DNA from 2 places in the Xenorhabdus griffiniae genome. Region 1 is predicted to be linked to the other one. Evidence: predicted binding sites of a transcription regulator. Region 1 holds the regulator's gene; the other holds the start of a gene.
The links. Region 1 encodes PurR, which represses purine synthesis genes. Its sites were predicted from a motif close to CANGCAAACGTTTGCNTG; they were not measured.
Positions count from the first base shown of each region.

Region 1 (4,405 bases):
TAAGCCAGTGCTGACTGTTGATGTTTGGGAGCACGCATATTATATCGATTACCGCAATGCTCGCCCTCAATATTTGGAGCACTTCTGGGCTCTGGTCAACTGGAACTTTGTTGAAGAAAACTTAGCTTAATAAGATTAATTCTTATACTAGTTTGAAATAATAAGGGCGGGCTTTTCCTTTATTTGCGATATTGCACATGTTGGAAAACCCGCCCTTAAGATAAGTGGGGCTACAAATTCTTTTAGATCTTGATCAGATCAGGCAGAGGCTCCCCAGAAAAACAATCATGATTAATGCACTACTGGCGGCCAATAATCCCAATTTCAGATCTGTATCCATAGAACATCCTCAATGTGAAAATTAAGACACCTCAACATCCTAAATTTTAAGCGGTTATTTGCCATACTATCTAAAAATCATACCGCAAGATTTAATCCATACTCTTTATAGCATCGATTATTACTTTCACTTTTGAGCTAGATCAGACAAAATTCAAGGTTTACCGCTAAATTATTGCCAACCATCACCCTGTATACAAATATATTGGTAAACGATTAACAAATAGCTATACCCGAAAAGAAAGATAAAGGGTATATAAATTAGACCAGAAGGTCAGGAGTCCTTTTTTCATGGCAACGATTAAAGATGTGGCCAAACGCGCTGGTGTTTCGACTACAACCGTATCCCATGTTATCAATAAAACCCGTTTCGTCGCCGAAGATACAAAGGCCGCAGTTTGGGCCGCTATTAAAGAATTGAACTATTCTCCCAGTGCGGTTGCCCGTAGCTTAAAAGTTAACCACACCAAATCCATTGGGTTGCTGGCAACATCAAGTGAAGCACCATACTTTGCTGAGATCATAGAATCAGTTGAAAATAGCTGCTATAGCAAAGGTTATACCCTGATTTTATGTAATTCTCATAACAATCTTGATAAACAGAAAGCATATCTCGCGATGCTCGCACAAAAACGAGTAGATGGTTTGCTGGTAATGTGTTCAGAATACCCTGAGCAACTTTTGAGTATGTTGGAAGGCTATCGTAATATTCCTATGGTGGTCATGGATTGGGGAGAATCCAGAGGTGATTTTACCGATGCAATTATTGATAATGCCTTTCATGGTGGTTACCTGGCTGGCCGTTATCTTATTGAACGCGGTCATCGTGATATTGCATCCATTCCTGGACCATTGGCAAGAAATACGGGAGGAGGCCGCCACCAAGGTTTTCTTAAGGCACTAAAAGAAGCCAATATCGCTATTCGGGATGAGTGGATTGTACAAGGTGATTTTGAACCTGAGTCCGGTTACCAAGCCATGTATAAGATCCTGAATCAAAAACATCGTCCAACTGCTGTTTTCTGTGGTGGAGATGTCATGGCTATGGGAGCGATCTGTGCAGCTGATGAGTTGGGTTTGCGTGTTCCGCAAGATATTTCAATTATCGGTTATGATAATATTCGTAATGCCCGCTATTTTACGCCAGCATTGACAACCATTCACCAACCCAAAGAGCGTTTAGGGCAAATGGCCTTTTCAATGTTACTGGACAGGATAGTCAATAAACGTGAGGATGTACAAACTATCGAAGTCCACCCACGCCTTGTTGAACGGCGCTCTGTTGCAGATGGACCTTTTATCGATTATCGCCGCTGACAGTTAATTTTCTTGCAGCCATTCGGCATTAAGCGTTTCGCTATCCCCCAGATAATCAAGTAACCAGCTTAATGCCGGTGAATGGCTTTTTTGCGACCATGTCAAGCAGCATGGGCTGTCAGGCAATGGTTGTTCAAGTTCAAGTGTCATCAATTTGCCTTTACGGATCAGCGGTTGCGCACGGTGCTTAGGCACCATGCCTACACACAATCCATCCATCAAGCAACTTAATCCAACATCCCAATCAGGCACAATCAATCGCCGCTGATTATCCAAAGCCCATGTATCACGTTTAGGTAAGCTGCGCGCTGTGTCTTCAAGACATAAACTGGGATAAGGTCGCATTTGGTCATCATTCAATTTTCCCGATATTACTGCCAGTTCGTGTTCTGGACTGGCTACACACAGCCAAGGCATGAACCCCATATCCCTGAAGCTATATCGCTCACCAACAGGGGAAGCACGTGTCGCTCCGATGGCGACATCCACTCGGCCATCCACCAGAGCATCCCATACGCCATTGAAAACTTCAGGATAGATAAGTAACTCAATATCTGGGAAATGGCGATAAAAATCCAAAATTAGCCGAAGCGTTCGCTCTGGTTTTACAACCTGATCAACCGCAATACTAAATTGCCCTCGCCAACCATTAGCAACCTGTTGGCACTGATGCCGAGTGTGATTCATTTTTTTGATAACAGAACGCGCTTCTTTGACAAAAATTGCTCCCGCTTCCGTTAAATCGACATCACGGTGACGACGTTCAAACAGAGGAACTGCCAGCCATTCTTCAAGCTGTTTTACCGTATAGCTGATAGCAGAAGGCACACGATGAAGTTCTGATGCAGCCGCGCTGAAACTTCCTGTTCTGGCAACAGCATCAACGACTTCCAGAGAGTATTCAGACCACATATATCTTCCTTTCAATTTTTTTCACAGCATGGTGCAAATATTACCGTTTCACAAGTAAAAATCATGCTATATAAAATAAGCCAACTATTTCCTTATCCACGACAAAATCTAACTACTAACACAATGACAACAAATAAAAACACCATTCCATTTATGTCTTATCTCGCTGGCTTAAGCATGTTAGGCTATTTGGCCATTGATATGTATCTGCCCGCTTTTGATGCAATGAAAGCAGAATTAGGTACATCAACTAATGCTATCAGTGCAAGCCTTAGCATTTTTCTTGCCGGATTTGCTTTTGCACAACTTTTATGGGGTCAATTGTCTGACCGGTTAGGCAGAAAACCTGTTCTTATTATCGGCCTGTCCCTGTTTTCCATTAGTTGTTTAGGTATGCTTTGGATAACAGATCCGATCCAATTACTGGTATTGAGATTTATGCAGGCTGTGGGCGTTTGTTCCGCTGCGGTAACCTGGCAAGCTTTGGTCGTCGACAGATATGATGCAGAGCGTACCAAACGTGTTTTTGCCATGATCATGCCTTTGGTTGCCCTTTCTCCTGCACTTGCTCCTTTGTTGGGGGCATGGTTATTGACGCATAGTGGCTGGAGAGTCATTTTCCTTATTTTAATGATAGTAACGATATTGCTGTTAATACCCACATTTTTCCTGACTAATAAACGTACTAATATTGAAACCCGCACTGATAAAAAAGCGGTTTCTTTCTTTACGTTATTAACTTCTCCAGTTTTTAACGGAAATGTATTGATCTACGCATCTTGCAGTGCCGGTTTTTTTGCCTGGCTAACGGGTTCACCAACCATTCTGAAAGATATGGGTTATGATCCTACCGATATTGGTTTAAGTTATATTCCTCAAACTCTGGCATTTATGATTGGCGGGTATGGTTGCCGTATCTTACTGGAAAAAGTAAAAAGTGAAACGGTATTCCCATTTTTGTTGGTAGGTTATGCTGTAAGCATGATCACTATTTATTTGATCTCCATATTAAGTCAACCTTCATTTATCGCCATTCTTATTCCTTTTTGTGTAATGGCAGCAATGAATGGCGCATCCTATCCAATTGCAGTAGCAAATGCTTTGTCTATTTATCCACAAGATAGTGGTAAAGCGGCTGCATTACAAAATGCCCTGCAATTGGGCCTCTGTTTTGTCGCAAGTATGCTCGTCTCTGTATTTATGGAATACCCTCTTTTATCGACGACAACAATAATGGCGCTTACGGTTGTGCCAATGGCTGCCGGTTATTGGCTGCAAAAACAAGGTGTTGAAAAAAGCCATCAAGCATAAATACGATAGTTTTCCAAAAAAATAATAGTTAAGAACATTATTATCTAAAGGTTACGCCATGATGTGACCTTTAGATGATTGTCTAAATATCATTTCACTCATATACTCATACGGATTCATTATTCTAAAAACTCGGAATTTGAGGTCCTTCAGAGCATTGACGCTCTATTTAATTTCAGGATGAATAGGCAATATGTGCTTTTCAATACAATTTCTATATTATTTTCCAATAAACCCTCGAGGTTTTATATAATAAAAATCAGCTACAAAGTGACACCTCAAAATTCCATCACACCAATGTTGGAGAGTATATGAGTTCGTCTTTCGTTGAAGGTAAAAAAACAATCACTGATCCTTGGCATAGGATCGCCCATGAATTGCTTCAGGAAATTGATATTGATATCAATGGCAAGCGCCCTTTCGACATACGTATTAAAAATCCTGATTTCTATAAGCGCGTATTGAAAGAAGGCTCGTTGGGGCTGGGTGAGAGTTATATGGATGGCTGGTGGGAATGTGATCGCCT
Region 1 is NZ_CP147737.1:2,549,192-2,553,596, forward strand. Features, by position in the region: gene sodB (superoxide dismutase [Fe]) at 1-130, shown strand, start outside; gene purR (HTH-type transcriptional repressor PurR) at 631-1,656, shown strand; gene punR (DNA-binding transcriptional activator PunR) at 1,660-2,568, opposite strand; gene punC (purine nucleoside transporter PunC) at 2,692-3,879, shown strand; gene cfa (cyclopropane fatty acyl phospholipid synthase) at 4,191-4,405, shown strand, end outside.

Region 2 (4,405 bases), 800 kb from region 1:
CATTATGGGAACAGACTTTTTCTTCATAGGTTCTGAAATACCCAGCCAATGCTGGCCGCCCAAATTCATTATTAAACGCTGCACCGCCTAATGGACCTTCCAGCATGATGTCTAATGCACTGACAATCCGATCAGGTTTACCAAAATCCGCTTCCCACGGTTGTTCAAACCCAGGAATTCTCAAGTTTGAAACTGAAAAACCGACCAGCCCAGCTTTCGGTTTGGCTCCTCGTCCGGTTGCACCTTCATCACGAATTTCACCACCTGAGCCCGTTGCTGCGCCAGGCCAAGGCGAAATCGCGGTTGGATGGTTATGAGTTTCTACTTTCATTAAGATATGGGCTGGCTCTTGATGGTAGTCATAAGCACCGGTGGAGTCAGGGAAAAAGCGGCCAACATTAGAGCCTTCCATAACCGCTGCGTTATCTTTATAAGCAGAAAGCACGTAATCCGGCGTTTGTTCAAACGTGTTTTTGATCATTTTGAACAAAGACTTGGGTTGAGCCTGACCATTAATAACCCAATCAGCGTTGAAAATTTTGTGGCGACAATGCTCAGAATTTGCCTGAGCAAACATATACAGCTCAACATCTGTTGGATTGCGCCCCAACGCCTGAAAAGCGCTCATTAGATAATCAATTTCATCGGTAGCCAGAGCCAGCCCTAATTCAATATTTGCCGACTCCAATGCTGCCCGCCCCAATTGCAAGATATCAATCTGTTTTAACGGTGCAGGTTGTTGGTGAGAAAACAGGACTTCAGCTTGTTCAAACTGAGTGAACACACTTTCCATCATGCGATCATGCAATAATGCCGACAATGTTTGCCACTGCCCGTCATCCATGCCAATACTCTGAATATAATAGGCAATTCCCCTTTCTAAACGGACAATCTGCTTCAGTCCACAATTGTGGGCAATGTCTGTCGCTTTTGATGACCAAGGGGATATCGTGCCAGGACGCGGAGTGACTAATATAAGTTGTCCTTTAGGCTCCAATTCAGCCAAAGAGGGGCCATATTTTAATAGCTTATTTAATTTCTCTCGCTCATCTTCTGTGATTGGGGTATTAACTTCGGCAAAATGCACATATTCTGCATAAATGTCGGTAACAGGGAGATGTTGATCTTGACACTGGGAAAGGAGCTTAGTGATACGAAATGCCGATAAAGCGGGTGAGCCACGCAGAATTTCCATAATAATAGGTTCTCTCATCTTAGACGCAAAGCCTGACTGATGCCTCAGGGGAAACTGCAAGCATTATAGAGGAATGTTTCCTCTGACGAAACCGTTTGCGTGGTGATTTATCCACCCAGCAATACACTCAATAAAATACCAAAATGGGTTCAATAGGGTTGCACATCTCCCTTTTGTTACGCAAAATTCTCAATTACTGGAAATTTAACCATGCTATTATCTTGTACTTCATACGGTTTCAAATCGTTCTGAAAAGAGATAACTATTTGAATAACATAAAAATAAATTACTTTGTTATCGTAATTATCACGCTCCTTTCTGCTGCTATCATCGGCCTTAATATCAATTGGCCGAATAAACAGCAGGAGCAGATAAACAAAATTCTGGCACGAGGAGAGCTGCGGGTTAGCACTATTAGCTCTCCTCTACTCTCTCTTAACAGTAAAAACGAACCGACAGGATTCGACTATGAGTTAGTCAAGCGGTTTGCCGATTATCTGGGGGTTAAACTTGTGATTAAGTTTCGTCCCAACATTAAGCAACTGTTTGACGATTTGGAAAACGATAAAGCCGATTTCCTGGCTGCCGGTCTTATCTACAATAAAGATAGGCTGGACCAAACACGCACTGGCCCTGCCTACGCTTCTGTCATACAACAACTGGTTTATCGCAAGGGGGAGGCACGGCCACGTTCGTTTGGCGATCTAAAAGGTAAACTCATCGTCACGGCAGGCTCAGCCCATGTAAGCGAGCTGAGAAAGTGGAAAGAAAAGTCTTATCCTGAATTAAGTTGGGAAGAAACACCGCGCGAAAATACACAACAATTGCTCGAACAACTTTCCGAGGGAAAAATCGACTATACCATCAGTGACTCCCTTAGTTTAGCCTTGCAGCAGCGTATTCATCCCAATCTGGCAGTTGCTTTTGATGTCAGTGAAGAAAGTCCTTTAACCTGGTATTTAAAACGCAATGGCGATTATAGCCTCTACTCCGCTATGCTCGATTTCTTCAGTATGTTGACTGAAAACGGCATTATGTCGCGGCTACAAGAAAAATATTTCAGTCATGTCGGTTCATTCGATTATTTCGACACTATTTCATTTATTCGTGCCATCAATAAGCTCTTACCAACCTATCAGCCAATTTTTCAACAATACGCGGGATCGCTTGATTGGCAATTGGTGGCTGCCATTGCATGGCAAGAATCACATTGGGACCCACAAGCCACTTCACCGACTGGTGTTCGTGGATTAATGATGCTCACCCGCCCAACAGCAGAATGGGCTGGAATTCATGATCGACTGGATCCAGAAGAGAGTGTAAAAGGAGGAATGGCTTATCTGAACTACCTGATGGAGCGTTTGCCAAAAACCATTCCTGAAGATGAGCGCATTTGGTTTGCCCTTGCTGCTTACAACATGGGGTATGGCCACCTTCTTGATGCCCGTAAGTTAACCGCTGCGCAAAAAGGTAATCCAGACAGTTGGCTGGATGTTAAAACGCGTCTTCCCCTGCTCAGCAAGAAAAAATATTACGCCAATACAACATATGGTTATGCCCGTGGCTATGAAGCTTATCGCTACGTTGAAAATATTCGGCGTTACTATTTGAGCCTGGAGGGATACCTTAGAGCAAAAGCCAACCGCGAGAAAGTGGAAGGGAGTGAAGTGGCAACGGATACGACTATCACTCCTCCCCAAGCTGAAAATGACAAAATAACAGGCAATAACGCTGAATCTCACGAAAAAGCGGCAGAGAATAAAACACCGACGCAATCTGAAACAACCATTAAGCCCTAATTGATTAGGGCATTTCCTGTTGCTGAGCTTTCAATTTTTTCAATGCCTTATGCTGCTCCCTGCGTTGTTTAAAAAAAGCACTCAACATAGTGGAGCACTCTTCCGCCAGCACACCGCCGGTAATTTCAATTTGGTGGTTCATACCTGGATGGCGCAAGATATCAATCAACGATCCTGCCGCTCCCGTTTTCATATCGCTGGCACCATAAACTAATCGTTGTATCCTGCTGTGTACCATCGCACCTGCGCACATGACACAAGGCTCTAAAGTGACATACAGTGTCGTATTTAACAGACGATAATTCTGCAATTGCTTCCCGCCCCGCCGTAACGCAATAATTTCTGCATGAGCGGTAGGATCATGGTCAGTAATTGGGTGGTTAAATCCCTCAGCAATCACCTTATTATCAGCTACCAATACAGCACCAACAGGGATTTCTCCCTTAGTCTGTGCTTGCATGGCTAAATCTATTGCCCGACGCATCCAATATTCATCATTAAAATTTTCGGTCACTGCCCATTCTCTTGCTTATAAAAATTCCGCCTATTATACCCAATACCTCAATCTGCTAGTTCAATCTCATCAAGAAAAGCATCAAGGAACAATTTCATCCGCACTGTCCTTTCACTCACCATTTTTCTACCGGATACCGTCTGAAACCTTGATTCAATTTTATCTTGCCAGTCAAAGAAGTTAGAACGGTATTAATATCCACTACTGGATTGCTGTTGCCATAAATGAGCGCCCACCAACGCTTTCCAGGGAGAAAAATCTGCCAACCATTTTTCCGCCTGTTCCGCACTCACTTTGTCTTCCTGATTGAGCAAATATTGGAGATTACGTCTGACAGCTACATCACCATGTAGTGAGCCATCCAGATAATTGAATCCCCGTAGCAAAGCATAATTCACTGTCCACATGCCGATGCCTTTGATAGCAAGCAAACTCTCTGTCAGTTGTTTTATTGCATTTTCTCTTTCTGGAATATTGAGTTCCAAATCCCCTGAGTTAATCAGTTGACAAACATGCAATAAGGCATTGGCTTTACCCACAGAAAAACCACACTGACGGAGATCATACGGCGAATATTGCATCACTTGCTTATAATTCGGGAAACACAGTAACCCAGAAGAGTGTTGACGCCCCACCGCCTGAATAAAACGCCGCCTGATGGAAATTGCTGCGCTTAAACTAGGGGCTGTTGACGTTTTGAGTTCACCATTTACTCAACCCACATCGGTAACCATATAATGACAAACGCCAGTGCCAACATACTGGCGTAATTTCGCGCCAATTTATCGTATCTTGTCGCAATAGCTCGAAAATGTTTTATTCTGGCAAACGCATTTTCGACCAAATGCCGATAACAGTATAAAACTTCATCAATACTTTTATCGGGTTTTCGGCTAT
Region 2 is NZ_CP147737.1:3,347,451-3,351,855, reverse strand. Features, by position in the region: gene purL (phosphoribosylformylglycinamidine synthase) at 1-1,195, opposite strand, end outside; gene mltF (membrane-bound lytic murein transglycosylase MltF) at 1,462-2,994, shown strand; gene tadA (tRNA adenosine(34) deaminase TadA) at 2,999-3,478, opposite strand; gene WDV75_RS14745 (DNA-3-methyladenine glycosylase 2 family protein) at 3,700-4,173, opposite strand; gene WDV75_RS14740 (IS5 family transposase) at 4,218-4,405, opposite strand, start outside.
Region 2: a site for PurR is predicted at 1,280-1,297, ahead of purL (phosphoribosylformylglycinamidine synthase). Genes of this name have one in related genera too.